One region of the Streptomyces sp. Qhu_M48 genome, then DNA from elsewhere that is predicted to be linked to it. Evidence: riboswitches for the same ligand, from Rfam matches in the RefSeq annotation. Region 1 holds a riboswitch; the other holds the start of a gene.
The links. Region 1 has a riboswitch for ZMP and ZTP ahead of ACRRSS_RS20415 (bifunctional 5,10-methylenetetrahydrofolate dehydrogenase/5,10-methenyltetrahydrofolate cyclohydrolase). Riboswitches for the same ligand answer to the same signal wherever they lie in the genome.

Region 1 (3,375 bases):
GGGGCGGGGCCCAGGGCTCGCGTCGGATGCGTCCCGCGCGACGGGCCCACCACCGGGACCAGACGCCTGGGGAGGGACGGACCCGGGTGGGGCGGACGCCGCAGGCAGGGCAGACGTCTCAGGCATGGTGGACGCCCCAGGCACGGCGGACGTCTCAGGCACAGCTGACGCCTCAAGCACTACAGACGCCTCGGGCACGGCAGATGCCTCGCGTACAACGGACGTCTCAGGTATTACAGACGCCTCGGGTACGGGAGACGCCTCGGGTACGGCAGTCGTCTCAGGCGTGTTCGGCGTCTCGGGCACGACGGACGCCTGAGACGAGGCAGAGGCCCCGGGCGTGCCGGACGCCTGAGGCGCGGCGGATGCCTCGGACACCGCGGATGCCTCGGACGCCGCAGATGTCTCAGGCAGAGCGGTCGCCTCGGACAGGGCTGACGCCTGCCGCGGAGCTGACGTCGCCGGTGGGGCTGACGCCTCCGGCGGGGCCGGCGTCGCGGACGGGCCGGACGAGCCGGACGCGCTGATCGCGCCGGACGAGGCGGACGGGACCGGTCGACGGTCCGGGGGCGGCGGGGTGGCGGCGGACGGGTGTGGCACGGGGTCCAGGTTCGCCCGTCGGCGTCCCCCCGGCCACCCCTTTTCGGGCGACGAGCCCTGCCCGTACAGAACCGCGACATTCGCCCACCGGGCTCCCGCCCGCCACCGCCACCACTCCCGCCGCCCCGTCACGAACCGTCCCTACAGACCGAGCTGACGCTCCGCACCCTCGACCGTCTGGGCCAGGAGCACGGCGATGGTCATGGGGCCGACACCGCCGGGGACGGGGGTGATGAGGGAGGCGCGCTCGGCGGCGGAGGCGAAGTCGACGTCGCCGACGTTGCCCGGGTTGTATCCGGCGTCGACGACGACGGCGCCCGGCTTGATGTCCGCGCCCTTGATGAACTGGGGCTTGCCGACGGCGGCCACGAGGATGTCGGCCTCGCGGACGACGGAGGCGAGGTCCTCGGTACGCGAGTGGCAGTAGGTGACGGTGGCATCGCGGCCGAGGAGGAGCAGGCCTGCCGGCTTGCCGAGGATCGCGCTACGGCCGACGACGACGGCGCGCTTGCCGCGCGGGTCGACGTCGTAGGCGTCGAGGAGACGCATGATGCCGCCCGGCGTGCAGGAGACGAAGCCGGGAAGGCCGAAGCCCATGGCGGCGAACGAGGCCATGGTGACGCCGTCGACGTCCTTGGCGGGGTCGATGGCCTCGAAGGCGGCACGCTCGTCGATGTGCGGGCCGACGGGGTGCTGGAGCAGGATGCCGTGGACCTCGGGGTCCTGGGAGAGTGTGGTGATCGCCGCGACCAGTTCCTCGGTCGTCGTGGTGGCGGGCAGCTCGACGTGCTTGGAGCGGATTCCGGCCTTCGCGCAGCGGTTCTGCTTCATCTTCACGTACGTCACGGAGGCGGGGTCCGCGCCGACGAGGACGGTCGCCAGACAGGGGGTGACGCCGGTGCGCCGGGTGATCTCGGCGGCGCGGGCGGCGGTCTCCTCGACGGTGCGGCGGGCGAGGGCCGTGCCGTCCATGAGGGCGGCGGTGCTGGTGGACATGGCAACTCCTGGGCGTCGTCTGTGACCAATGGTTCGCCCAGGCGCACGGCATCGGGACGGGCGCGCAGATGGGGCGCGCTCCCGCCGGGCCGCTCCCCGGTGGTGATCCACCTCAAGCGCCAGTCACGGCCCGAGCACCACTCTACGTGAGGGGCCGAAGGCGGTTCCCTGACAGGGGCCCGATGACCGGTGCCGGGCAGGACAAGGCGGGACAGAGCAAGACAGCGCATGACCCCACCGTGTCGGGCCGTACCCCGATGAACTCCAGGGTCCACGCGCCCTCCGGCGCCGAGGCTTCGACGTGGTGCGGGTGGCGCGACGTCCTCCCCAGGGCGGCGGGTCCACAGCGGAGGCCGTCCGTGCCGCCCAGGCGGCGCCCGCCGAGGCCCCGGGCGCCACGCCTGACAGTGTGAGGACCGCGGCGGCGACCAGCTGCCCGTCCCGAGTCGTCGGGACGATGAGCCCCACGGCGGTGAGATGGATCAGGCGGGCGGAGACGGACAGCGTCCGCGCCCGTCCGACCCCCGGGCCCGGACGGTGGTACCGCGCGAGATCATGCGCGCGGAGGTTGTCCGGCCGACTCCGGCTGAGTTGCCGTGCCCGCCCCCGAGGTCCCCTCGCCCGGCGAGCCGGCCCTCGGCCCCGGGCCGTACCCCGGAGGGCGGCGACGTGCTCGTACCCGGCGAGCACGTCTTCGGCGGCAGCTCCGGCCCAACCTCCGACGCGCTCGGTGTCCGCTGGTTTGCCAAACACCTCGGACCGTACGGAGACACCGTCGCGCTCGTCCGCCTGCACGAGCGCGTCCCGCACCTCGACTGCGCACTCGGCCTCATCCGGGACGGGCTGCTGGTCGGCTGCGAGGAAGCCCCGCTCGACGGCGTGCCCGACGTCCTGAGCGAGTGGGACCGGGCGGGCGTCGGCTTCGAGGCCGCCACTCTTCGCGGCGCGGTGGGCCGACTCGTCGCCGGCGTTCCGGGGCCGGGCCGGCGTGCCGCAGCCCGCGGGGGATGATGGGGAGGGAACGACGGAACGCGAGGTCAGGAGCTTTTATGGCGAAGCGGGTTCACCAACCCCGTGAGGACGCGGAATTCGATTTCATCCTCAGGATGAGCGGAGTCCCGGTCCTCGCCTACTTCACCGGGACATGGCCCAAGGCGATCGAGCCCTGCCGGGCGATGGACCTCGTCGTGGGTGACATCGCCGACGAGTACAAGGGCCGCCTGACGGCCGTCCGCACCGACATCACGCGCTGTCCGGCCGCGACCGAGCGATACGGGGTCACCGGAGCCCCGTCCTACGTCCTGGTGAAGGAGGGCGAGGCGGTCGCGCACGGGACGGGCCCCATGACCACCGCCGAGGTACGGGAGTTCCTCGACGCCCACCTCTGAGCGTCCGCCCCGCGAGCGCCGACGGCAGGGACTCACGCCGGGCCTCGCGTCTCGCACGTTTGCACGTGAGGCGCGGTGGAAGAGTTGAATCCGACGACCGGTCGGCCGCGTCGGGGCTGGGGCGGCCGGGCACCCTCGACGTCCTGACCCGAACGGGAGCCCTCTCTTGCGCCTCTACGCCCAGACACCCGCACGTCGGAATGGCCAGGTGCTCTTCGACCTGATCGCCGTGGCCCTCATCGCCGCCGCGGTGTGGGCGGCCCTCGTCGTCCGCGAGACGATCATGCTGCTGGCCGAACCGGGGCGCAAGGTGGAGAGTTCCGGCGACAGCCTCGCCGAGGAGCTCGGGAACGCGGGAGACGCCGCGTCGGACGTGCCGTTGATCGGCGGT
Region 2 (3,375 bases), 2.6 Mb from region 1:
GCCGGACGCGGTCGCGGTGACGGGGTCGGCGGAGCGGGGACGGGCGGTGATCAGCCTGTGCTGGCGGGAGGGAGAGCGGACGGTCCGGCTCGACGAGTTCCCGGCCCGCCTCGACATCGGCTTCGCCAAGCAGGTCAGGACGCGGCCGCAGTGGGTCGACCTGCCGGACGGCGCCCAGGGCTACTGGTTCGCGGCCCCGCACCTGCTGACCTTCCCGATGACGGACGGGACGGGCGCGCCCTGGACCCATGAGGTCCGCACGGCGGGCCCCACGCTCCTCTGGACGAGGAACGGGGGCGCGCTCACCTTCCGGCTGGAGGGCATACCGGACCGCGAGGAGGCCCGGAGAGCGGCGGAGTCCACGGGCTGACGCCCGGGGCGGGGCGGGGCCGCGCTCAGCTGCCCCGCCCATTTCCGGGGGACTGGACAGGGCTAGGCGGGGCGGGGCTGGGCGGCCCGGTCCGGGCGGGGCCGCCCGGTTCGGGCTGGGCTGGGCCGCCGTCCGGGCTGGGCCGCCGGGTCCGGGCTGGGCCGCCGGGTCAGAGGGTCAGACCGGGAGGCCCGGGGCCGGGTGGGCGGACATCAGGTCGGCGACCTCGGCGCGGATCGCGCGGAGGGCCTCCTCGTCGCCCGTGCCGGCGGCCGCGACACCGCGGTCGATCCACTCGGCGACCTGCGCCATGTGCGCGGTGGTGAGGCCACGGGAGGTGAGGGAGGGGGTGCCGATGCGGATGCCGGAGGGGTCGAAGGGCTTCCGGGGGTCGTAGGGGACGGTGTTGTAGTTGACGACGATGCCCGCCCGGTCGAGGGCCTTGGCGGCGATCTTGCCGGGGACCTGCTTGGGGGTGAGGTCCATCAGGATCAGGTGGTTGTCGGTGCCGCCGGAGACCAGGTCGAAGCCTCGGGCGAGGAGCGCCTCGGCGAGGGCCTTGGCGTTGGCGACGACGGCGTGCGCGTAGTCATGGAAGGAGGGCAGGGAGGCCTCGCGGAGGGCGACGGCGATGGCGGCGGTGGTCTGGTTGTGCGGGCCGCCCTGGAGGCCGGGGAAGACGGCCTTGTCGAGGGCCTTGGCGTGCTCCTGGCGGGACATGAGCATGGCGCCGCGCGGGCCCCGCAGGGTCTTGTGGGTGGTCGTGGAGATCACGTCCACGTGCGGGACCGGGGACGGGTGGGCGCCGCCCGCGATGAGGCCGGCGATGTGGGCGACGTCGGCGACGAGCACGGCACCGGCCTCGCGGGCGATCTCGCCGAAGGCGGCGAAGTCGATCGTGCGGGGCAGCGCGGTGCCGCCGCAGAAGATCACCTTCGGGCGCTCCTTGAGGGCGAGCTCCCGGACCTCGTCGAAGTCGACGAGGCCGGTGTCGTGGCGGACGCCGTACTGGACGCCGCGGAACCACCTGCCGGTGGCGGAGACGCCCCAGCCGTGGGTGAGGTGGCCGCCCATGGGCAGGGCCATGCCCATCACGGTGTCGCCGGGCTCCGCGAAGGCGAGGTAGACGGCGAGGTTGGCCGGGGAGCCGGAGTAGGGCTGGACGTTGGCGTGGTCGACGCCGAAGACGGCCTTGGCGCGCTCGACGGCGAGGGTCTCGACCTGGTCGATGTTCTGCTGGCCCTCGTAGTAGCGGCGGCCGGGGTAGCCCTCGCTGTACTTGTTCTGGAGGACGGTGCCGGAGGCCTCGAGGACGGCGGCGGAGACGTAGTTCTCGCTGGGGATGAGGCGCAGGGTCTCCGCCTGGAGGCTCTCCTCGGCGCCGACGAGGGCGGCGAGCTCGGGATCGGCGGCGGCGAGTGCGGGGTGCTGCGGTGCGGTCATGGTGGTGTCCTCCGGGCGTCGGCGGGTCCCGGGACACTGCGTGAGAGGCGCGGCGCCACGCGGGACTCTGGTCCCGTGACGCCCAGGCGGGCGGCGTCTCGTGTGGTCTGCCGCGCACGGCTCCCCCGGGGTCGCTTCCCCGTTCGCCAGTCGCCGTGCGTGTTCTCAGCGTAGCGGGTGGCCGGTCGGTCGGGGCCGACCGGGGAGCGGGGGCCGACCGGCGGGACACCGGCGAAGGGCGCGCCGTACGCGAGGTTTCCCCGCCCGGCATCCGAGCGACGATAGAAACAGGGGCCACACCCCCTCGTCGGGGTCACCCCCCGAGCCGCAGGACGAACGGAGATCCCGTGTCGAGCACACAAGACGCGATCGCTTCGGCGGAGGCGCACAGCGCTCACAACTACCACCCCCTGCCGGTCGTCGTCGCCTCGGCGGACGGCGCCTGGATGACCGATGTCGAGGGGCGCCGCTACCTCGACATGCTCGCCGGGTACTCGGCGCTCAACTTCGGGCACGGCAACCGGCGTCTGATCGACGCGGCGAAGGCCCAGCTGGAGCGGGTGACGCTGACCTCGCGCGCCTTCCACCACGACCGGTTCGCCGAGTTCTGCGCACGGCTCGCGGAGCTGTGCGGCAAGGAGGCGGTGCTGCCGATGAACACCGGCGCGGAGGCGGTCGAGACGGCCGTGAAGACCGCCCGGAAGTGGGGGTACGAGGTGAAGGGCGTGCCGGACGGGCACGCGAAGATCGTGGTCGCGGCGAACAACTTCCACGGCAGGACGACGACGATCGTCAGCTTCTCCACGGACCACGAGGCGCGGGACCACTTCGGTCCGTACACGCCGGGGTTCGAGATCGTGCCGTACGGGGACCTGACGGCGATGGAGGCGGCGGTCACCGAGAACACGGTGGCGGTGCTGCTGGAACCGATCCAGGGCGAGGCGGGGGTCCTGGTGCCGCCGGCCGGTTATCTGGCGGGGGTGCGGGAGCTGACGCACCGGCGGAACGTGCTGTTCATGGCGGACGAGATCCAGTCGGGTCTGGGCCGGACGGGCCGGACGTTCGCGTGCGAGCACGAGGGTGTGGTGCCGGACGTGTACATCCTGGGGAAGGCGCTGGGCGGCGGGGTGGTGCCGGTGTCGGCGGTGGTGGCCGACCGTTCGGTGCTCGGGGTGTTCCGGCCGGGTGAGCACGGGTCGACGTTCGGCGGGAACCCGCTGGCCTGCGCGGTGGCCCTCGAAGTGGTCGCGATGCTGCGGACGGGCGAGTACCAGGAGCGGGCGGCGGAGCTGGGCGAGCACCTCCACGCGGAGCTGGGGCTCCTCGTCGGCGGTGGGGCGGTGGAGGCGGTGCGCGGGCGCGGCCTGTGGGCCGGCGTGGACATCGCGCCCTCGCGCGGCACGGGCCGGGAGATCTCGGAGAAGCTGATGGAGCGGGGTGTCCTGGTGAAGGACACGCACGGCTCGACGATCCGGATCGCGCCGCCGCTGGTCATCTCGAAGGAGGACCTGGACTGGGGTCTGGAGCAGCTGCGGGGGGTGCTGTCGGCGGAGTGACGAACT

Region 2: linked by a shared signal. The riboswitch ahead of glyA (serine hydroxymethyltransferase) and the one ahead of ACRRSS_RS20415 (bifunctional 5,10-methylenetetrahydrofolate dehydrogenase/5,10-methenyltetrahydrofolate cyclohydrolase) in region 1 are both predicted to bind ZMP and ZTP.

Annotation. Positions count from the first base shown of each region.
Region 1 is NZ_CP195432.1:4,495,930-4,499,304, forward strand. It holds gene ACRRSS_RS20415 (bifunctional 5,10-methylenetetrahydrofolate dehydrogenase/5,10-methenyltetrahydrofolate cyclohydrolase) at 742-1,596, opposite strand; ZMP/ZTP riboswitch at 1,625-1,733, opposite strand; gene ACRRSS_RS20420 (hypothetical protein) at 2,266-2,607, shown strand; gene ACRRSS_RS20425 (thioredoxin family protein) at 2,646-2,984, shown strand; gene ACRRSS_RS20430 (hypothetical protein) at 3,193-3,375, shown strand, end outside.
Region 2 is NZ_CP195432.1:7,046,696-7,050,070, forward strand. It holds gene ACRRSS_RS31535 (hypothetical protein) at 1-370, shown strand, start outside; gene glyA (serine hydroxymethyltransferase) at 548-1,813, opposite strand; ZMP/ZTP riboswitch at 1,887-1,977, opposite strand; gene rocD (ornithine--oxo-acid transaminase) at 2,161-3,369, shown strand.